Regions from separate parts of the Candidatus Pelagibacter sp. PS_40 genome, predicted to be linked through region 3. Evidence: riboswitches for the same ligand, from Rfam matches in the RefSeq annotation. Region 3 holds a riboswitch; each other region holds the start of a gene.
What was found. A riboswitch is a leader RNA that binds a small molecule or an ion and turns the genes downstream of it on or off. The one in region 3 is predicted to bind S-adenosylmethionine.
Positions count from the first base shown of each region.

Region 1: linked by a shared signal. The riboswitch ahead of AC5SLW_RS01795 (homocysteine S-methyltransferase family protein) and the one ahead of AC5SLW_RS03835 (OsmC family protein) in region 3 are both predicted to bind S-adenosylmethionine.
Region 2: linked by a shared signal. The riboswitch ahead of AC5SLW_RS03095 (O-acetylhomoserine aminocarboxypropyltransferase/cysteine synthase family protein) and the one ahead of AC5SLW_RS03835 (OsmC family protein) in region 3 are both predicted to bind S-adenosylmethionine.

Region 1 is NZ_CM182064.1:336,444-344,223, reverse strand. Features, by position in the region: gene msrP (protein-methionine-sulfoxide reductase catalytic subunit MsrP) at 1-121, shown strand, start outside; gene msrQ (protein-methionine-sulfoxide reductase heme-binding subunit MsrQ) at 146-715, shown strand; gene AC5SLW_RS01825 (DUF779 domain-containing protein) at 716-1,063, opposite strand; gene adh (aldehyde dehydrogenase) at 1,109-2,659, opposite strand; gene AC5SLW_RS01815 (DUF1244 domain-containing protein) at 2,971-3,216, shown strand; gene AC5SLW_RS01810 (molybdenum cofactor synthesis domain-containing protein) at 3,217-3,717, opposite strand; gene AC5SLW_RS01805 (sulfite exporter TauE/SafE family protein) at 3,736-4,482, shown strand; gene AC5SLW_RS01800 (2OG-Fe(II) oxygenase family protein) at 4,512-5,102, shown strand; SAM riboswitch class V at 5,191-5,254, shown strand; gene AC5SLW_RS01795 (homocysteine S-methyltransferase family protein) at 5,264-6,172, shown strand; gene AC5SLW_RS01790 (DMT family transporter) at 6,165-7,052, opposite strand; gene AC5SLW_RS01785 (YbaK/EbsC family protein) at 7,049-7,528, opposite strand; gene glnA (type I glutamate--ammonia ligase) at 7,675-7,780, shown strand, end outside.
Region 2 is NZ_CM182064.1:591,795-599,574, reverse strand. Features, by position in the region: gene AC5SLW_RS03100 (COX15/CtaA family protein) at 1-892, shown strand, start outside; gene AC5SLW_RS03095 (O-acetylhomoserine aminocarboxypropyltransferase/cysteine synthase family protein) at 885-2,213, opposite strand; SAM riboswitch class V at 2,218-2,286, opposite strand; gene rplM (50S ribosomal protein L13) at 2,426-2,887, shown strand; gene rpsI (30S ribosomal protein S9) at 2,889-3,338, shown strand; gene argC (N-acetyl-gamma-glutamyl-phosphate reductase) at 3,373-4,395, shown strand; gene AC5SLW_RS03075 (hypothetical protein) at 4,392-4,616, shown strand; gene AC5SLW_RS03070 (homoserine dehydrogenase) at 4,617-5,909, shown strand; gene AC5SLW_RS03065 (AEC family transporter) at 5,909-6,811, shown strand; gene AC5SLW_RS03060 (DMT family transporter) at 6,829-7,677, shown strand.
Region 3 is NZ_CM182064.1:718,620-726,399, reverse strand. Features, by position in the region: gene AC5SLW_RS03860 (hypothetical protein) at 1-241, shown strand, start outside; gene AC5SLW_RS03855 (DUF1737 domain-containing protein) at 254-325, shown strand; gene AC5SLW_RS03850 (hypothetical protein) at 423-1,388, opposite strand; gene AC5SLW_RS03845 (DUF1737 domain-containing protein) at 1,830-2,036, shown strand; SAM riboswitch class V at 2,332-2,396, shown strand; gene AC5SLW_RS03840 (homocysteine S-methyltransferase family protein) at 2,464-3,525, shown strand; SAM riboswitch class V at 3,529-3,593, shown strand; gene AC5SLW_RS03835 (OsmC family protein) at 3,598-4,149, shown strand; gene AC5SLW_RS03830 (NAD(P)/FAD-dependent oxidoreductase) at 4,267-5,610, shown strand; gene AC5SLW_RS03825 (hypothetical protein) at 5,636-5,821, shown strand; gene AC5SLW_RS03820 (aminotransferase class IV) at 5,914-6,819, shown strand; gene AC5SLW_RS03815 (hypothetical protein) at 6,960-7,316, opposite strand; gene AC5SLW_RS03810 (outer membrane beta-barrel protein) at 7,479-7,780, shown strand, end outside.

The sequences.
Region 1 (7,780 bases), 380 kb from region 3:
CACAGAACGTGTCATAGGTGAGGGAATTTTAACTCCTAGAATTGAGACTGAAATGTTTAATGGGTATGGTGATGAAGTTGCACATTTATATTCAGGTATGGATTTAAAGAAAAACTTTTAGATACATAAATTTGTTTTATAAAACATGCAGAAATATATAAAAATACCAATTTTCTTTTTTTGTTTACTGCCAATATTAATCATTGTTTATCAAATTATTTTTAATCAATTAGGTCCAGAACCTGTGAAAAAAATAACACATGTAACTGGTGAGTGGACACTTCGTTTTATCATAATAACTCTTGCAATGACTCCTTTACAAAAATTTACTAAATTAAATTTTTGGATTAGCTATAGGAGAATGTTTGGGTTGTTTGTTTTTTTTTATGCATCAGCACACATGATGACATATGTTGGCATAGATTATCGTTTTGATTGGTCTAGTATTGGTGATGATATTATAAAAAAGAAATTTATATTTGCTGGATTTTTAGCTTGGCTTTTATTAGTGCCACTTGCTCTTACTTCATCTAAACGAATGATAAGGTTGTTGAGAGATAAATGGAAAAAACTACACAAGCTTGTTTATATAATTTCTTTATTAGGAATTATTCACTACTTATGGTTAGTTAAAGTAGTTACAGTTGAACCTTTGATTTATCTTATTATTATAGTAATTTTACTTACACTAAGAGTTAAAATGAAATTTAATTAATTAATTAATTGATTTTTTTTCAGGAACGCAAATCTCAGATCTTGTTAAAAATCTTCTGCCAGTTCCATTGTCTAAAGAAAACATTCCACCCATACCTTGAATGCAATCAATAATTAAATCTGTATTTTTCCATGCTTCATGTTGAGTTTCACTTATGTAAAAAGGAATACCACCAATTTTTCCAACTAAAACATCATCATCACTTACTAAAAATTCTTTAACAGGGTAACACATTGGAGCACTTCCATCACAACATCCACCAGATTGGTGAAAGAGCAATTCTTTACCATGATCTTTCTTTAGATCTTCAATTAGTTCTAAAGCTGAAGGGGTTGCGGAAACTTTCATAGTTATATGGCCTGTAGTTTAATACAGGCCATTATAATATATCTGTTAAAAGAAGCCTAATTTTTTCTCACTGTACGACACGTGTAAGTTTTTCACCTGTCTATAATGATTAAGCATCATTTTATGTGTTTCTCTACCGATTCCAGATTGTTTATAACCTCCAAAAGCAGCATGAGCTGGATAAGCATGGTAACAGTTAGTCCAAACTCTACCAGCCTGGATTCCTCTTCCCATTCTATAAGCAATATTCCCATTTCTAGTCCAAACACCTGCTCCTAAACCATAAAGAGTATCATTAGCTATTTCTAATGCATGAGCTTCATCTTTAAATTTAGTAACAGATACAACTGGTCCAAAAATTTCTTCTTGGAAAACTCTCATAGAGTTATTACCTTCAAAAATAGTAGGCTGGATATAATTTCCTTTTTCCAAACCACTGTTTAAGTTAGCAACTTCACCACCACATAGAACTTTGGCACCTTCTTTCTTACCTAAATCTAAGTAAGATTTTATTTTTTCCATTTGTTCTAATGATACTTGAGCACCAATCATAGTTTCCATTTTTAGAGGATTGTCCTGCTTGACTGCTTTCGTTCTAGCAACTGCTCTTTCCATAAATTTATCATAGATAGATTCTTGGATTAATACTCTACTAGGACAAGTACAAACCTCCCCCTGATTAAGGGTAAACATTGCAAAACCTTCAAGACATTTATCAAAGAAATCATCGTCTTGATCCATAACATCTTCAAAGAAAACATTTGGAGATTTTCCACCTAATTCTAAAGTTATTGGAATTAAGTTTTGTGATGCATATTGCATGATCAAACGTCCAGTTGTAGTCTCACCTGTAAAAGCAATCTTTCTAATTCTTTTAGATGAAGCTAATGGTTTACCTGCTTCAAGACCAAAACCGCTTACAACATTAACAACTCCTGGAGGCAATAAGTCTCCAATAAGTTCCATTAATAGTAAGATTGATGCTGGTGTTTGTTCAGCTGGTTTTAAAACTACACAGTTACCTGCAGCAAGTGCTGGTGCAAGTTTCCATGTTGCCATTAATAATGGAAAGTTCCATGGTATAATCTGTCCAACTACACCAAGTGGTTCAGGTATATGATAAGAATATTCACTATTACTTATCTCTGAAACCGAACCTTCTTCTGCTCTGATTACTCCAGCAAAATATCTCCAATGATCAACAACTAATGGTAAGTCAGCTGCCATACACTCTCTAATTGGTTTTCCATTATCTAAACATTCAGCAGTAGCTAATAGTTCAAGATTTTTTTCAATAACATCAGCTATTTTAAGTAGTATGTTAGATCTTTCAGTTATTGATGTAACTCCCCAAGTAGGAAAGGCAGCGTGTGCTGCATCTAATGCAGCCTCAACATCTTTTGCATCTGATCTTGGAACGGAACATATAACATCATTATTAATTGGACTTACGTTATCAAAATATTTTCCTGATTTTGGTTTAACGAATTTGCCACCTATAAAATTTCCATATTGTTCTTTAAATGGAAATTTAACTTTTAAGTGAGACGTATCTAGTAATGGAGATCGTCCACCTTTTACTGTTTCTGTGCTCATTTTTACCCTCTCTCTTTTATTAATATTCTTAAGCTTATTTTTTTTTATTGGCTTAAGTAACTTCTCTTTAGCCACACCTTTTTTCTTTTTAACTTTTTTAGTATTTTTAGGTGATTGCTTGACCAAGTTTTTCTTAATTTTTTTTTTGGTCTTACTTTTAGATTTTTTGGCTGTTTTTTTCTTTTTTGTAGCCATTAATTAACTAAACAAAAATTGATCTGAAGATCCATTAATTATATTATTATTTTCTACTTAAGATTGAATATAGTCTACATCTTGTGCTTAATTGAAATGTGTCTAATAATTTAGTTATGGATAATGATATAAAAAAAGAATTACAGTCTGCTACATTTGAAAGATTGCTCAAACATCTAGATAAACGAAAAGATGTTCAAAATATAGATATTATGAACCTTGCTGGCTTTTGCAGAAACTGTTTATCAAAATGGTATCGAGAAGAAGCAGAGAAAAAAGGTATTGAAATTTCAGACTTAGATGCACGTGAGCATGTTTATGGTATGCCTTATTCTGAGTGGAAAGAAAAATATCAAAAATAATTATTTTTCCTTAAGTCTTGGAAATAGTTCTACAAAATTACAAGGTTTATGATTTATATCTAACTGATGTTTTAAAATTCCATCCCAGGCATCCGTTACTCCCCCTGAAGAACCTGGCAAAGCAAATACATATTTGCCATTAGCTAGTACTGCACAAGCCCTAGATTGAATGGTCGATGTACCAACTGTTTTTAAACTTATTGTTCTAAACACCTCTCCAAAACCTGGTATATGTTTGTCAGCTATCTCGTTTACTGCCTCTGGTGTAATATCTCGACCTGTAAGCCCAGTGCCCCCTGTTGTAATTACAACATCTATTTCAGATTGATTAATCCAATCTTTAAGGATTTTAATAATGTCATCTTTGTTATCTTTACAAATTTTTCTATCTATTAATTTATGTTTAGCCTCCTCTATTTTTTTTACTAAGATCGCACCAGACTTATCGTTCTCAAAAGTTCTGGTGTCCGTAACAGTTAAAAGTGCTATATTTACAATCATAAATTTAAAATAATTTTCATGATTATATTATCATTTTTATTTCTTCTAACAGCAACTTTATATTCAAGTGTTGGCTTTGGTGGTGGCTCTACCTATCTAGCCCTTCTATTAATTTGGGATATTCCTTACTTGATCTTTCCTGTAATTGCTCTCTTTTGTAATATTATTGTCGTATCAGGAAATTGTATAAATTATATTAAAGCTGGAAATATCAATTTTAAGATCCTTACCCCATATTTGATATCATCTGTGCCACTTGCATTCATAGGAGGATCTTTATCAGTAGATAAAGAAATTTTTGAAATTTTACTTTTTTTAGTCTTAGCACTAGCAGGAGTTCTACTTCTCATGAAATTTCAATCTTTTGATCAAAAAATTGAAGTTTATAAAAAGATACCAAAAATATTATCAATATTAATTGGTGCATCTATTGGATTTGTGTCTGGTGTAGTTGGAATTGGTGGTGGAATTTTCTTAAGCCCTATATTGTTATTAATTAGAGTAGATAAAGCAAAAAACATTGCAACAGCAGCATCATTATTCATACTGATTAATTCTTTATCAGGACTTGCTGGCCAATTTACAAAGGCATCAACAATAAATGGAATTTATGATTATTGGCCATTATTTTTTTTTGTTTTAATAGGCGGCCAGCTTGGAAACTATTTAAATCTTAAAATTTTTCCTGCAAGAATATTAGCTCTAGTGACATCAGGACTTGTCATATTTGTCGCTATTCGAATGGGACTGAAGTTGTTTGCATAACAGAAGTATTAAATTATTATAGAAAGATTATGAAAACATTTAGAGCATTTGGACCCACTATAGGAAAAACAAAGTTATCCAAAAAAATTATTACTATATTAAATAATCACATTGATAAGTCTCAATTATCTAAAAAAAATGATTATAGCTCTAAACTTGCAAGTCAAATTAAGAATGAAATTAAAATACCTAAAACATTAATTAATAAGAGTTTGTCTAAAGAATTAATAAAAAATATTAAAGTTTACCTTGATAAGTCAGGCGTTAAAAAAATTAAAGAAATTAAGATAATAAATCTATGGGTAGTTAGGCAATTAAAAAATGAATATAACCCAATTCATTATCATGAAGGAAAACTGTCAGGTGTTGGCTATCTTAAAATCCCAAAAGATATGAATCAAAATAAATTAGTTAAGAATAAAAAGATTAAAACTAATGGAACTATTGATTTTATTAATGGTCAAAAAAACTTTTTAAGTAAAAGTATCTATAATTTAAACCCTAAATTAGGAGACCTATTGATTTTTCCAAATTATTTAATGCACACAGCTTATCCATTTAACGTTGATGGTGAGAGAAGATCCTTCTCATTTAATGCTAAAATATTATTCAAGAAGTGATTTACTAATCAGTCTAATAGATATATAAATATTCTACCGATTTGATCCATATTGCAGGTACTAACTGCTAAAAAGGAAATCATTATATAATTGGTAAAGGTAGTTGAACTGTATTGTGCACCTGGCATAGAGCTAAAGCACTAAAAAAGTAAGGAATAAAAATGGATATTAATTTTTTTAAAACAACACGAATTTTAGATGGTGGTATGGGACAAGAATTGTTAGCTCGTGGTATGAAGCCAAACGGCACATTGTGGAGTGCAAATGCTGTTTTAAAAGAAGAATACCATCAACTCTTACTAGACACACATTTAGACTTTATTAAAGCGGGTGCTGAAGTTATTGTTACAGCAACCTTTACTACAAGACGAATAAGATTACGTGATAATAAAATTGAAGATAAGTTTGAATACTTAAACAAAAAAGCTGGTGAAATAGCTAAGAAAGCTAAAGAACAATATCCTAATGTGTTAATTGCAGGCGGTCTTCCACCTCAATATTTAACATACGAAGAAGATACAAGACCAGATGATGAAATTAAGCAAAACTTTTATGATCAAGCAAAATTATTAGATCCTTATATTGATTTTTTTTACTTAGATGTTTTATCTAGTGTAAAAGAGTTTAAATTAGCAATTGAAGCAATTGAAGAATTTAATAAGCCATACTTAATAGGTGCTCACATTTCTGAGGGAATAAATCTTCCAAGTGGTGAAAAAATATCAGATATTATTAACAATATTAATCATAATAATTTACTAGGATTAATTTTATCCTGTGTTTCTCCTGAAAACTTTTATGAAAATTTAGAAGAAGTAAAAAATTTAGGTGTTCCATTTGGATTTAAGCTTAATGCTTTTGTGACAACTAATCCTAAAGATGGTTATACTAATAGTTATAATGTCAGTAAAACTGGTAACCCAAATGAATTTTTGGGTCAAAGAAAAGATTTAACACCTGAATTGATGGCAAATTTTGTTAAAAAATTTAAAAATGCTGGTGCTACTATTTTAGGTGGATGTTGCGAAACGAGACCTTCTCATATTAAAGAAATGGTTCAGTTTAAGTAGTCTTTTTTTGATCTGCTTTTTTAACAAAGTAAATTCCAACAACGACTGCTAATAAAGATAATAAAATTTTAGGTGTTATTATTTCTTTTAAAAAAATATAACTCAATATAGTACCGAATATTGGAATTAAGTAAGAGACTTGTGATTGAAATATAAGACCATTATCTTTTAGAATTTTAAATCTTAGCAACCAAGCAACACCTGTTGAAACCATTCCTAGATAAACTACTGATATTGTAGATTCAACGCTTGGAACCGAGTTCCATGGTTTTTCAATAAAATAAACAAATGGTATTAAGATTAGGACAGCCCAAATTAATATAGAGCCTGTTACATTTTCATTCTTTTTCTTACTAATTTTAAGAGTTAAAACTCCTCCAATAACATAACAAGTTGACCCAAGTAATATTAATAACGCAGAAATAAAATTACTATCATTTATTAATAGATTATCTGAAAACAAATAAATAATTCCTGAAAAACCAATTAGTATTCCAAAAGTTTTAACTAAATTGAACTTTTCATTTTTTGTATAAAAGTGACCCAATATTGTTGAGCTCAAGGGTGTTGTTGACATTAAGATTGCTGCCAAATTACTTTGTACAGATTTCACACCGTAAGCTATTAAGAAAAAAGGTAATACCAAATTGACAAATCCTATTATAGCAAACCAATACCAATCTTTGGAAAATGCTTCAATCTTAATTTTTTTATAAAAGCATAATAATAATACTGGAATTGATCCAAAAAAAACTCTCAAGAATGCAATTGTAATTGGTCCAAAAGATTCTGTTGCAATTTTGATATTAAAAAAAGCTGATGCCCATATTAAAGCTAAAACTACTAATAATGTATAATCAATTAATCTAGGTTGTCTCATTCAATTATATCTTCAACTTTTCCATTCGTAATCTTTTGAATATCGTTATAGTTTGTTTTAAATACACAGTTTGGATGTCCTGCTGCAGCAAACAATTCATTAAACCTTTCTAAAGAATTGTCTATTATAATTTCAATTCTCTCTAAATGCCCAACAGGTGAGACACCCCCTATTGTATAGCCCGTTTGTGTCTTAACTTCTTCTGGTGATGCCATTGAAATATCTTTTTTATCTTTAACTTTTTTTAGTTTATTTAATGAACACCTCTTATCGCCTGCTACTAAGCATAATATAAAAGTATTTTCCGCTTTAAATAATAAGCTTTTGACAATTGCACCTACATCACAAGCTAAAGCTGTTGCTGCATCCTGTGCTGTTCTTGCTGAATTTTCTAAAACTATTACCTCTAAGGATTGGTCAAAGTTTTTAAGAAATTTTTCAGCTCTTTTAACAGGTTCTTTATCTAATAAGCTCATATTTCAACTAATAATTGATTGATAATTTAACAAATAATGTTGTAATTCATATGTAAAAAACGCATAGGTGATATTTATTATTCAAGCAATATTATTAAAGAAACATTTGTTATTAATTGACCACAAAATTTAAAAAAGGAGAAACTATGACTGCTGCCAATGTTCTAAAATTCATGAAGGAAAAAGAAGTTGAATTTGTTGATTTAAGATTTACTGACCCTCGAGGAAAACTTCAACATTTAACAATGGATC
Region 2 (7,780 bases), 130 kb from region 3:
ATCAATCACAGCTTGGGAGCTTTTTACTGGAATACTCCCACCTATGAATATTAATGAGTGGAATTTTTATTTCACAGAATACAAAAAAATTCCTGAATATAAAAATATTAACTACGGCATGTCCTTAGATGAATTTAAAGTGATTTTTTATTGGGAGTATGCTCATAGATTGTTAGCAAGATTTGTAGGTTTGTTTACTTTAGTGCCTTTGCTTTTCTTTACTCTCTATTTTAAAAAAACTCTGCATTATTCTAATAAATATTATTGGATTTTTTTCCTTGTGTGTTTTCAGGGGTTCATCGGTTGGTATATGGTATCTAGCGGATTAATTGAAAATAATGACGTTAGTCACTTTAGACTTAGCATTCATTTATCTTTGGCTTTATTTATTTTATGTTTAATTTTTTGGTATATTTTAGATATTCATAAAATTAAGAAATTTAAAAATAAAATTCCAAATTTATTTTTATTATTTATACTTAAATTGATAGTTTTGCAGATTGTATTGGGTGCTTTTTTATCAGGTTTAGATGGTGGTCTTATCTATAATTCATGGCCTGATATGAATGGTAGTTTTTTTCCAAATGATGTTAGTTATGGTGATTTAATTAGTACTCAATTATTTAACAACCCATCAATTATTCAATTTTTGCATAGATCAACTGCATATTTGCTTTTATTTTTTATAATCATTTTAAATTTTATCTATTTTAAAAAACAATATGATTTTAAATATGTATTATTTTTTGATGTTGCTATCTTGTTTCAAATTTTTTTAGGAATTATAACTTTGATTTCTGGTGTAGAGATTACATACGCTTCACTACACCAGCTAGGTTCAATATTAGTTTTGAGTTCTTATTTTTTGATATTATATAAAAACTCTAACTAACTGCTTTCAAATTTCCTTTAGAAGATTTATTTAAAGCTTGGTCTAAATCCTCAATAATGTCATCTATATGCTCAATACCAATACATAATCTTACGTATCCAGGAGTTACACCTGAGGCTAACAATTCTTTTTCTGTTAACTGACTATGAGTTGTTGTTGCAGGATGAATTGCTAAACTTCTTGCATCTCCAATATTTGCAACATGATAAAACATTTTTAAAGACTCGATAAATCTCTTACCTGCTTCAATACCACCTTTGAGTTCAATACCAACTAAACCACCATTTCCTTCATTAAGGTATTTTTTAGCACGATCAGCAATTTTACCTTCATGTTCTGTTGGATAGATTACTCTTGTTACTTCTTTATTTTTCTTTAAATAGTCAACAACTTTTGATGCATTTGAGCAGTGTTGTTTCATTCTGAGAGCAACTGTTTCAAGCCCTTGAATAATTCCAAATGCATTGTCAGGTGATAGGGCAGAACCAAGATCTCTTAGTAATGTAACCCGCGCTCTTACTGCAAAAGAAACATTAGCCCCAGTTAATTCTGGAACCACTTTTCCCCATATAGCTCCACCGTAACTTGCGTCAGGTTCGTTAAATAAAGGTTGTCTTTTGGGATCAGCTGTCCAATCAAAATTACCTCCATCAACTAAAGCTCCACCTACAACTGTACCGTGACCACCTATATATTTTGTTAATGAATAAACTACTACAGCAGCACCATGTTCTAAAGGTTTGCAAATTACAGGAGCAGCTGTGTTGTCCATTATTAATGGTATATTGTATTTTTTACCAATATCAGAAACTTCTTTAATTGGAAAAACTCTCAAATAAGGATTTGGTAAAGTCTCACCATAAAAAGCTCTAGTTTTATCATCAACAGCTTTTTCAAAGTTTTTTGGGTCAGAAGGGTCTGCATATCTAACTTCAATACCAAGTTTACTTAATGTATGCGTGAATAACGAAATAGTACCTCCATATAAATCCGTAGAGCTGACTATATTATCTCCGGCTTGTGCAACGTTTAAAATTGCAAAAGTTGATGCGGTTTGTCCAGATGCTACTGTTAAACAGGCTAATCCTCCTTCTAATGAAGCAACTCTTTTTTCAAGAGCATCATTTGTTGGATTCATTATTCTTGTATAAATATTTCCAAATTCCTTAAGAGCAAACAAATTCGCAGCATGTTCAGTACTATCAAATTGATACGATGTTGTTCTATAAATTGGAACTGCTACTGCTTTGGTTGTTGGATCACTTCTATAATCACCACCATGTATAGCTATAGTCTCAGGGTTTTGTCTTTTTGTACTCATCTTAATACTCCTTTTTTAGTACTTTTGCTTTATGCAAGGCGTACAATACAGTTCAAATGCGCCTACCGATAATGTGGGTAAAAAATCCTTTTTAGCAATAACTAGCCTGCAATAGGAACAAATCGGCTATATAAAAATATCATTTAAGCAAGATATTGCAAGAGAAATATAAAATTGACATTATATCTAATAATAGTATTAATCCTCGCACAATGACAAAATTTCTAAAAAGTGGTGATTTAAACAGTAACTGGTTTGAGATAGACGCTAAAAATGCTGTAGTTGGCAGGTTAGCTTCTATTATTGCTATGATTGTTAGAGGAAAAAATAAAACAACTTTTACACCTCATATGGATGATGGTGATTTTGTTGTTGTTAAAAATGTTGAACAAGCAAAGTTCACAGGAAAAAAATTTAAAGATAAAAAATATTATAGACATACTGGTCACCCAGGTGGAATTAAAGAAATTACTCCTGAAAAATTATTAGAAAAAAATAAACCTGGCGAGACATTAAAATTAGCTATTAAAAGAATGTTACCTGGGGGAGTTCTAGGAAGAAAACAGTTAACTAAAGTAAAAATTTATGCTGGTGAAGAACACCCTCATGCAGCACAAAACCCAAAACTTTTAGACCTAGGTAAATTAAACAGTAAAAATTTAATAAGAAATTAATATGGTAACAGCAGCTACACCAAATAAAGTATCTACAAAAAAACCTAAAATTAAATTAGATTTTAAAGATAGTAAATACGCAACTGGTAGAAGAAAAAAATCTATTGCAAAAATTTGGGTGAAAAAAGGTACAGGCAAAATTTACGTTAATGGCAGAACTATGGATGAGTATTTCACTAGTGGAAGTCACAAAATGCAAATCACAAGACCATTTGAGATTATAAACCAAGCAACTGATTATGATGTAAGATGTAGCGTAGCAGGTGGTGGTCACACAGGTCAAGCTGGTGCAATGGTTCATGGTATTGCTAAAGCATTAATCTTATTTGATTCAGAGAATAGAGCAGTACTTAAGACAGAAAAGCTTAATACTAGAGACTCTAGATCGGTTGAAAGAAAAAAACCAGGTCGTAGAAAAGCAAGAAGAAGCTTCCAATTCTCGAAAAGATAATTCTTTTTTAACTCTAAACTGTTATAATAAAAAAATGCCTAAGCTTAATGTTTTAGTTGCTGGATCAACTGGTTATATTGGTGTTCAATTAATTAAATTATTAGTTAAACACAGCAATGTTAATATTAAATATCTTTGTGGTAATACGTCTGTTGGAAAAAATATTTCTAGTTATGAAAAATCATTAAGTTCAAAAAAATTACCTAAAATTATTAGATACAATAAAGAACTTTTAAAAAACATAGACCTTGTTTTTACAGCTCTACCTAATGGTGAAGCACAAGATATTTCAAATGATTTATTAAAACACAATATATTAATTGATTTAGCTGCAGACTTTAGACTTAATAAAGCATCAAATTATCTAAAATGGTACAAACAAAAACACAGATCTGTCAAAAATATTAAAAAATCAATTTATTCATTACCTGAAATCAATGGTGACAAATTAAAGAAATTTAATATTATTGGATGCCCAGGTTGCTACCCAACATCAATACTTTTACCACTTATTCCATTAGTTAAGAAAAATTTAATAAAAACAGATAATGTTATTATAGATTCAAAATCTGGTTACTCTGGTGCTGGAAGAGGTGTACATAAAAAATATAAGGATAAAAATCTTTATGAATCTTTAAGCGCTTATGGTGTGGGTTTCCATAGACATAACTCTGAAATTCAACAAGAAATCGAAAACTACACTAAAAAGAAATTTTCTTTTACATTCACACCCCATTTAACACCAATGTTTAGAGGGATACTTAGTACTATTTACTTAGACCTTAACAAAGGTGTAGGTATTAAAAATTTAGAAAACACTTTAAAGAGTCAATATTCAAAAAACAGATTCGTTAAAATTTTAAAAACAAATTCATTGTTAAGTACAAATGACGTAATTAACACAAATAATTGCTCTATAGTAATTTGTAAAACTAAGTATAAAAATAGAGTTATTATTTTATCTGTTATTGATAATTTGATTAAAGGTGGGGCAGGTCAAGCAATACAAAATATGAATATCAAATATGGTTTTAATGAAACAAAAGGATTAATTTGAAATACTTATTTTTATCTTTAATTGTATTTTTAACTTCGTGCTCATTAAACAAAGAGTCTACTTATTGGAATGAAGATCCTATTAAAAAGTCTAATGATGACAAAAAACTTTCTCAAATATTAAAAAAAACAGGTGATTACAAATCTATGACTTTTGATGAATTTAACCTCTTTCTTAAAGATTATTCAGAAAATGCAGAATACCCAGATATTAACCAATAGATGAAAAATTTAATAAACATTGCTGTAGTTGGTCTAGGACAAGTTGGTATTTATTTGTTAAATGAGCTTAATACTAAAAAAAAAGATATTGAACTTAAGACAGGAAAAAAGATTAACATAGTAGCTATTTCAGCAAGAAGCATTTCTAAAAAAAGAAGATTTAAAGTAAATAAGAAAATATTTTTTAAAAACCCATTAGAAATTTTTAATAAGACCAAAGTGGATATTTTATTTGAAGCTATAGGTTTGTCAGATGGGATTTCAAAAAAAGTTGTTGAAACTGCTTTAAAAAATCGAATACATGTAATCACTCCTAATAAAGCACTTATCTCTAAACATGGTGATTATTTAGGAAAATTAGCAGAGGAAAATAATGTTAATTTAGAATTTGAAGCATCTGTTGCTGGTGGTATTCCAATATTAAGAACCATAAAAGAGGGTCTTGCAACTAACAAAATCTCTAAAGTTTATGGAATTTTAAATGGTACTTCTAACTATATTCTTTCAGAAATGGAAAATTCTAATGATAGTTTTTCCAACGTATTAAAAAAAGCTCAAAAATTGGGATACGCTGAACCAGGTAACCCTAAATTAGATTTAAATGGTTTTGATGCATTTGCTAAAGTAAGAATTTTATCTGCTCTAGCTTTTAATACTAAAATTTCAAAACATAAATGCTTAATGGAAGGTATTGAAAAAATTGAATTAAAAGACATAGAAATTTCCAATCAATTAAATTTACGTATCAAACTATTAGGCATTTCAGAACTAATTAATGGTCAACTTTTTGAAACTGTACACCCATGCTTAGTTAGTAAAAATTCGTACATAGGTAACGTTGGTGGTGTTATGAATGCTGTTATTCTCGAAGGAAAACCTGTTGGTGAAAGTATATTGCAAGGGGAGGGAGCTGGTCCTGGTCCAACGTCATCATCTTTATTATCAGATTTACTTTCAATTTTAAGAGGTAATATTAAGAAACCATTTGGTATTCCTGGCAATAAACGTAAATTAATTAAATGTTACAACGTTGATAATTATGTGAATTCACTATATTTGAGATTTGAAGTTAAAGACAAACCAGGTGTTTTATCAACAATCACAAACCGACTAGCTAAGTATAAAATTTCAGTAAAAAGATTAATCCAAACTCCTGACAAAAAAAATAATAAAGCTACAATTGTTATTATTACTCATAAAACTAATGAACTTAATTCTAAGAATTGTCTTTCTGTTTTTAATAAAGACAAAAATATTCTAAGATATCCAACATTGATTAGAATTTATAATTAATGGAAATATATCTAAAACTGTTTGAGGTTTTATTTCCTGTCTTTTTTGTTGTTGGTATTGGTTATTATCTTGGCAAAAATAATCCGAAATTAGATACATCTTTTATTACTACCTTTGCAGCAAATATTGGTACTCCAGCAATGATAATATATTCTTTAACATCAACTGGAATGTCTTTTGACATTTTTAAAAATTATTTTTGGTACTATTTGATAGCAATTTTTATTTTTACAATAGTAGGTATAGTTTTTTTATTTTTTTTAAATACTAAAGATATTATTCGTGAGTTACCCCCTTTTGTTATGCCTAATACTGGTAATATGGGTTTACCAATATGTTTATTCGCTTATGGCACTCAAGGTTTAGGTATCGCTGCTGCAATTTCAGCCTTAATAGTGCTATGCCATTTTACTCTTGGAGTATTTCTTGCTGATAGAAAATTTGATTTAAGTGTAATTCTTAAAAACCCACCTTTTTATGCAATTATAATTTCAGTAATTTTTCTATACTTTAGAATAGAACTTCCTCTCTTCGTAGAAAATACAACTTTTCTGCTAATGTATGCTACGATTTTTTTAATATTAATGTCTTTAGGAATTGCTCTTACTCGTTTTAAGATTTTTTCATTCAAAAAAGCATTTATATCATCAATAGGAAGGGTAATACTTGGCCCAATAATTGGTTTTTCAATAATAAAATATTTTAACCTTTCGGGTTTTGCTGCTGGTGTTCTATTAATTCAATGTTCAATGCCCAGCGCTGTTTTAAATTACCTTGTGGCATCAATTTATTCACCGAAAAAGATTGTAGATAGTGTTGCTAGTACAATTGTTGTTTCAACAGTCATGTCTTTTTTTACTATTCCTGTTGTCGTATTCTTTGCTTTAAAATACTTTAATTAAACTGTATCTATTGGCTTATGAAAGCCATCACATTTAACCTTTTAGCCTGGGTAATGCTCCCAATCATGGATGGTTTTGCAAAATATTTAAGTGCCGATATGCCCGTTTTACAGATCACGTGGGCTAGATATTTTTTTACAGTCGCATTCACTCTTCCAATAATGTTCTTGTTTTATAATAAGCAGCTTGTTTGGACAGATAAGCCTAAGTTACAAATAATAAGAGGGTTAATACTACTTTCTGCTAATATTTGTTTTTTCTACGCAATATCTGTTATCTCTCTAGCCAAAGCTCTGACACTTGCTTTTGTAGCACCTTTAATTGTTACTGCATTTTCTCCTATATTTTTGGGTGAGAAGGTGGGTATAAGAAGGTGGACTGCTGTTATTATAGGATTTATAGGCTCTCTAGTGGTTATAAGACCAGGTTTTGTGGAGATTAACTTGGCCAGTCTAGCTGCATTAGGAACAGGTGTAATGTATGGGTTCTATTTAATAATTACACGTAAATTGAGCACTTCAGATAACCCTTTATTAACTTTATTACTAACTGGATTAGTTGGGTTAATCGCCGTTTCAGGATTAATACCATTTGTATGGGTTAATCCAACTCCTTCTCAATGGTCTATGATGGCCTCAATAGGCGTATTTGCCTGCATTGGGCACTTATTTCTTATATTATCACTTAAATACGCTGATGCCTCTAAATTGGCTCCATTTAGCTACTTTGAAATCATTACTAATATAATTATTGGCTATTACTTTTTTAGTGACTTTCCTGATAATTGGACATTCTTAGGCTTATCCATTATTATTATGAGTGGAATTTATATCTCTAGAAGAGAATCTAATATCAAATCCTATTAACTAGGTATTATTTGTTTACTAATATCTAATATTATACATTAATAATATATCATATACTACTGTAATTATTGATTTAATTATAATATTATTAATTTATAGAAAT
Region 3 (7,780 bases):
ATTAGATGTTTTATCCTCTTATATGGGTGGGTTTTTACTGGTAATAATCGTTTATCTTTTTGTTTCAGCCTCTAATGGTAAAGAAGCATTTGATATTGGGATTGATTTTTTTAATGCTAATAGATGGAATTTTGCAAGTGGTATGGGTAATCACAGATCAATTTTAGATGAATTTGTCTTTGGTTTTGTCTTCACTTACATAATAATCTTCATAAGAAGACAATATAAAAAACAAAATTAAAAAGGAGTATAGATGAAAGGTTATAGATTTATTATAAACGATGATACTTCAGAATTTTGTCATCGTGTTACAGAGGCAACTTAAATAATTAATATTTGAAACTATTTTGCTTAAATTATTAAGCCCTAAGCAATAAATTAAATGCTTAGAGCTAATAATTAAATGTTAATTGTCTTAAAACTTAAAACCAATTATTTGGAATTATGATGTAGTGAATTGCAAGCACAATTGCAACTGACACCGTCAATCCTATAGTCATTTTAAGAAAGTCTTTACCAATTAGTGGAAACACATATTTGAATTTATAATCACTATTCATTGATGCGATTGCTAATTCTCTTCCACACAATAGTCCAACAAACACCCAAGTTGTTGACATTGGTAAGTCATTAAGTTCTTTAAAATAATAAAGAACCGCAGCATAAATAATATTGATTATGGTTGCTGATCTTGCGTACCTTGTGCCAGTTTTCTCTAAGACAACCTTTTGAATAGTTCCACCATGAATGTAGAAGATATAAAAAAGTAGTGCTGTAAAGTAAGCTAGTACAATTAATAATAAGTTAACATCAATTTGTCTTGGAAGATAAACTGCAATGTTAGCTACATCATGAGATAACCAAACCCACCATAACCAAGCAGAAGTTACCCAAACAGAGTTACGCCAAAAGCCAATCCATTTGTCTTCAACTTCATCTAGTTTTTCATTAATAAATTTTGAAATAACGACCCAGCAAATATAAGCAGCCGTTGCAGCTAAACCATAGCCGACAACACTTTTCATAAGCATCTTTTCAAGTACTACCGTTGATGCAAAAGCTGATAAAACTAAGAAGGTTGTTGAAACAGGTATACCTACTCTTGTTAATACTAGAAGTATTCCTGGTGCCACTGCGTGATACCATTGTATTTCTTGGAAAGGTATTCTTGTTAGTCTGCCGTAAGAGATATCTCCATCATTACTGTACCAGCCCCAAGTAATAGCAAGTATCATTACAAATGATGCTGCACTAGCAAGAGTGTACCATTTAAACCATTTTTGTTTTGACGCGATAAAAGTTCCCAATGTTTGAATTGAGTCATTTGCAATAACACTGTACCCCGCTAAAGCAAAGCCTACTATCGTATATATTAAGGTCATTTCCATTTTTCTATTTTCCTATTTTATGTTTTTTTTATTGTTTTTCATTTCGAACGATTCTTAGTCTTAAGGTCGATTTAATAGGTTGGTAAAAATATATCTATAGATAAGTTTATTAGTTTACTTTGAGGAGAGTTGATTCATCAATTTTTATATTATTCGAAGTTAAAATCTAGCTAGAGAATTTAATAATAAGTTTTAAGAGGAGTTGATTCATCATCATTTATATTAATTAATGATTTTGTCTAGTTGAATAATGACTTAAATTTCATTTAATACAGGATTATAATTAACATAAGTATAACACTTAATGAGTTATATGAATTTATTGATAAAAGTATTTAAAAGATTCTCTATTACAAAAATTCTTAACCAATCTTATTATTTCATTAAGTAATAATCGTCCTAGATATAGACACCCGATTTAGGACTTGTTAAGGTCTGATTATGAAAGGTTATAGATTTATTACAAGTGACGACACTTCAGAATTTTGCCATCGTGTAACGGAGGCCATATCCAATGGATGGAAATTGTATGGTGAACCCAAAATGACTTTTGATAAAAAAAGAGGGGTCATGCGTTGTGCTCAAGCAGTTATAAAAAATTCACCTCAGAAAAAGTATTCCAAAAAGATGAAGCTATCATCGATATAAATGGCAGATCAGATATTACCCTTTGTTTATATGCTAGGGATACTCTTATTAGTACTCCCAGCTTTTCTACAATCTAATTCTAAATTAAAGCAATTCTTAACTAATCTTAGTATTTGGATTGTCATTATTCTCATAATTTTAACTATTATTTATTTTTTCAATTGACAGTTTGAGAGAAAGTTGATTATATTTAGGTGCGCTGATTTAAGTTAAATTGCAGAGCGCGTTATAAATCCTGCTAAAGCGACGCTTCAACCACCGCTTTAGACAGGTGGTTTTTTTTTATCTTTCATAAAATTAAGCCGGGCAGTTGAACCATATTGTGCGCCCTGCATTTGCTTAAGCACTAAAAAGGAGAAAAGAGGCCTATGGATTTAACCCTCTTGTTATTTTGTGACCTTTTTTCTCCAAAACAAGAGGAAAAAAAATGAGCACAAATAAATTAAAAGAAAGATTAGATAAAGGACCTGTTATATGCGCAGAAGGTTTTTTATTTGAGATAGAAAGACGTGGGTACATGTCATCAGGGGAATTTGTTCCAATGGTGTCATTAGATCATCCTGAAGTTTTAGAGAACTTACATAGAGAATTTCAACACGCAGGATCTGATGTAGTTGAGGCCTTTACTTATAATGGACACAGAGAAAAAATGCGTGTTATTGGTAAAGAAGAACTTCTTGAACCACTAAATCGTTCAGCATTAAAAATTGCTAAAAAAGTAGCACTAGATACTCCTAAAGGATCAAAACCAAATTTGATGGCAGGTAATATTTCAAATTCAAATATCTGGAAACATAATGATCCACAATCTCAAAAAGAAGTTGAAGGAATGTTTACAGAGATGATTGGTTGGGCCGTTGAAGAAGGTGCTGATATGTTAATTGGTGAAACTTTTTATTATGCTGAAGAAGCTTTTAAAGCTTTAGAAGTTATGAAAAAAACAGGTTTACCAACTGTATTAACCATATCTCCAATGGGTGAAAATAAAATGAGAGATGGAAAATCCGTTGTTGATACCTGTAAAGAGCTAGAGCAATTAGGGGCTGATGTTGTTGGTTTAAATTGTTTTAGAGGACCTGCTACCATGTTTCCTTTTTTAAAAGAAATTAGAAAAGCAGTTAAATGTCATGTTGGAGCTTTACCTATTCCTTATAGAACCAGTGAAGATTACCCAACATTTTTTAATCTACCGGACAGAAGTAATTGTGCATGTCCATCACCTCATGGAAGAACGTTTCCAACAGCATTGGACCCACACTTTTGTAATAGATATGAAATAGGTAAATTTGCAAAAGATGCTTATGCCTTAGGTATTAATTACCTTGGAGTATGTTGTGGAGCAAACCCAATGTTGATTAGGGAAGTTGCTGAATCTATTGGTTTAACTGTTCCAGCAAGTAAATATCGAGAGAACATGGAAAATCATTTTATGTATGGAAAAAATAAAAGAATTCCAAAACATATGACTGAATATGGAGACAAAGCGTAAATAAATTAAGAAGGGCATTTAACTAAATTGTGCGCCTGACATATGTCGAAGCACTAAAACAGGAGAAAACAAATGAGTAACAATCTAAAAGAAACAATAAGTAATCTACAGAAGGATTTTACAGCCAACCCCAAAAATGCTTTGGTCCAATATGAAAGCAACTCAATTCTTAAAGAAGGACTTCAATCTGTAGTCACTCTTAGAGAGCATAAATTAGTTGTTGATGAACCCAAAAGTTTTGGTGGAAAAGATGAGGGACCCAGCCCAGTAGAGTTAATATTAGCAGCGTTAGCAACGTGTCAGGAGATAACCTATAAAGCATTTGCTACAGCAGCGGGTATTAATATTGAGAGTGTTAGTGTTAAATTAAAAGGTGAATTAGATCTTCAGGGTTTTTTAGCTTTAAATAAAAACACTAGACCTGGCTTTCAATCCATCTCTGGTACTGTTGATATTAAATCTTCATCACCTAAAGCAGAAATAGATAAATTGATTGATACGGTAAATACACATTGCCCGGTATTAGATATTTTATCAAAAGGAGTTCCTATTAAATTGTTTCAAAAGGTTTCTTCAAGTTCTAATAATAAAGAGCACATAGAGCAAAGAGCAAGTGCTGCTTAACTAATCTAATTTAAGCCCTATGAAAATAGGGCTTAAGTCTTTTAAGTTCATTTCAAATCCTAAAAAATTAGAAGTTTGACTAGAATTAAGTATTAATTGCGTGCTAGGGTCTTGTTAATGAAAAATATTTATCATTCTGATATTTATCAATTTAACACCCCAGTTAGTAGTTATTGGGAAGATCATTCAAGCGAAAATTTAAATCTAGATAAACTTAATAAAGATGTCAGCTCAGAAATTGTTGTAATAGGTGGAGGGTACACTGGTTTATCCTGTGCAATTAATTTAATAGAAAATCATAATTTAGAGGTCATTTTAGTTGAAGCTGGAAAAATAGGTTGGGGGGCATCATCTCGTAATGCAGGTTTTTGTTCTCTACCACCAAGTAAGATGTCTTTTAAAAAGATGCAAGCAATTTACGGCAATGATGAAACGAAAAAGTTCTTTAAAAACTCTGTTGAAGGCTCAAATTATACAAAAGATATTATACAAGAATATAATATTGATTGTGATGTAACGGGGGATAGTAATTACGTTGTAGCCCATCATCCAAATAAGTTTAAAGATATTAAAGAACAAGCCAAAGCTTACAGAGAAGAGTTTGGTATTGAAACTGAAATTTATTCTAAAGAAGACTTTGATAAAATTGGCCATGGTGGCACAGAGCAATTTGGAGCTTTTTCTTATAAACCTGGTTTTGCAATCAATCCTCTTAAATTTGTTAATGGCATTGCAAAATATGCTTTATCTAAAAAACTAAAGATTTTCGAGCACACTAAAGTGGATAAAATTGATAAAGATAAGGGCACTTATATTTTAAGGACGAAAGAAGGATCTATTCGTTCAAAAAAAATAGTCGTTGCAACAAATGGGTTCTATCAAGAAGGCTTAATCCCGGAGATGAATTCAAGAATTTTACCAGTAATTTCAAATATTATTGTCACCCAACCCTTAACGAAGCAAGAAATTGACCAACATAATTTTAAAACATTTTCCCCAATAGCTAATACTAAAAATCTTTTATATTATTATCGAAAGTTACCTGACAACCGAATTTTATTTGGCACTAGAGGGGATTTAAGTGGCAGTGATCAATCTAATTTAAATATGTCTAAGAAAATGGAAAAATTTTTAAAAGATATTTTTCCTCAATGGAAAGATATTAATATTGATTACAATTGGCGGGGATTAATTGCTTTATCTCAAAAATTAACTCCCTCTATTGGTAAAATTGATAATGAAGAGATTTATTATGGATTTGGTTATAATGGGGTTGGAGTGAGTGCTGCTCCTTGGACTGGAAAACAATTGTCTAAGTTAGTATTATCAAACAGTAAAGAGTTAGATATTTCAAAAATTTATAAAGGATTACCTAAGAAGTTTATCTTCCCTAAGTTAAGAACATTTTATTTTAGATTAGCGGTGTGGTTTTATGCAATTAAAGACAGATTTAATATTTAAGAAAATATATGATAAAAACTAATTTATGAATGTATTTATAATTTTATCAGTATTGGTAATTGTTGTTGGGGTTATTTTACTAGTTGCATCACCTGCTGCGTTATTTACTTTGAATTGGAAAGAAAAGTCAGGAAAAGACAAATTTCTAATGTTCTTATTTTATGGTATTTTGGTTTATATAATAAATATCATTTTTTGGATTATTAAATAACAATATTACCCATTCTCAGGATCTCTTTATCCTTATTTAGTGTTAGCTAATTCCATCACCTAGACACCTGATTTGAATATTGGTAGGGTTGGATGATGAGTGATATTTTTCCAAAAGGATCGGCATGGATGAACGGTGAATTCATTCAACTTTCTGAAGCTAAAATTCCTATTTTAGATTGGGGTTTTCTAAGATCTGATGCCACATATGATGTTGTCCATGTTTGGAAGGGTAGATTTTTTCAATTAGATAAACATATTGATCGTTTTTTTAAATCAACAGAAAAACTGAGAATGCCATGCAGACTTAGTCGTGAAGAAATAAAAAAAATATTAGCAGGCTGTGTTAAAAAAGCTGATCTTGAAGACTCTTATGTTGAAATGATACAAACAAGAGGAATGTCTCCAAACTTTGTTAGAGATCCTCGTAAAGCGACACCACGTTTTATGGCTTTTGCAGTACCCTTTGGTTGGATACTTAAACCAGAAGATTTTGAAAAAGGATTAGATGTATATTTAACCGATATAACAAGAATTCCTCCAAGTTCAGTTGATCCTACTATTAAAAATTATCATTGGATGGATTTAGTCACCGGTATGCTTGATGCTTATGAGAGAGGACATCATACTGCTTTATTAGTAGATGAGGATAATAATATCTCAGAAGGCCCAGGCTTTAATATTTTCTCTGTTGATGAAAATGGAATTAATACCCCAGACCATGGAGTACTAGAAGGAATTACAAGACAAACCGTTATTGATTTAGCAAAAGAATTAAATATTAACGTTAATAAAAAATCTATAACGATTGAAATGTTAAAATCATCTAAAGAATTATTTGCAACTTCAACAGCAGGAGGGGTAATGCCAATAACAAAAGTAAGTGGGGAAAATATTAAACAAGGAACGGTAGGGGATATTACAAGAAAAATTCACAAACTCTATTGGGATAAGCATTCAGATCCTATGTGGAGCACATCTATAAATGACATATTGTAAAAAATGAACATTAAACAAACAGTTATCTTTGTCTTCATTCCATCAACTGGACACCTGATTTAAGGTTTGGTTAGTGAATAATTAAAGAATAAATATAAATATTTAATAATAAATTATTTTAACAAAATGTTAATTTAACCCTAAATACTATTTAGTGCTGATTTGAAGGTCTTAATCCATTCATTAAACTCTTGTATTGTAAGTTGAGTGGGTTCAATTAATGTAATACGATTATCAGATATACTTTTCTTCCTTATTATTAATTGTTCATTTTCAAGTTCAGTTAAAATAAGGCTTATAGTTTTTCTAGAAGCATTTTTAGATAAAAAAACCATTATAGATTCTGTTGTGGTGTCTATTTTATTTAAATAGTTGTCCAATATTAAGAGCCATAACTTATAATGTATTGGTCCTTTACGAAATTTATTAATTGAGCGTAAACCTTTTTTTTCATCAAAATCATTTGCAAGAACTGATGCATATGTTTTAATTCTCATAATTTAAATTTAAAGAATTTTAAGTAAAAATAAAATAAAATTCTTAAAGGTAATTCTTTTACACGTAGTTATTACATGTAATTATTACATGTAATAGTTTCTCTATTTATCTATTTTATTTTTTATAGAGTAGAAACTTAATTAATTAATTAAAGGAAAAAAATGAAAAAATTAACAATATTGTTATTTACTTTCTCTCTACTAGGACTTCAGACCGTAAAATCTGAGGAGTTTTACATTGGTATAGATTACTTAAATAATGAAATAGATTCTGGTATTACAAATATTAGTTCCACTTTAGATGAAAAAGACAATGGTTATTCTTTATACGCTGGAATGCCAATAAGTGATACAATGGATATTGAAGTTTCATATAATGATTTTGGTGAGTCAAGTTTATCAGGGGTAAGTGGTAATCAGTTTATATATGAAGGAACTACATATGAGTTCAATGCTACAGCGAC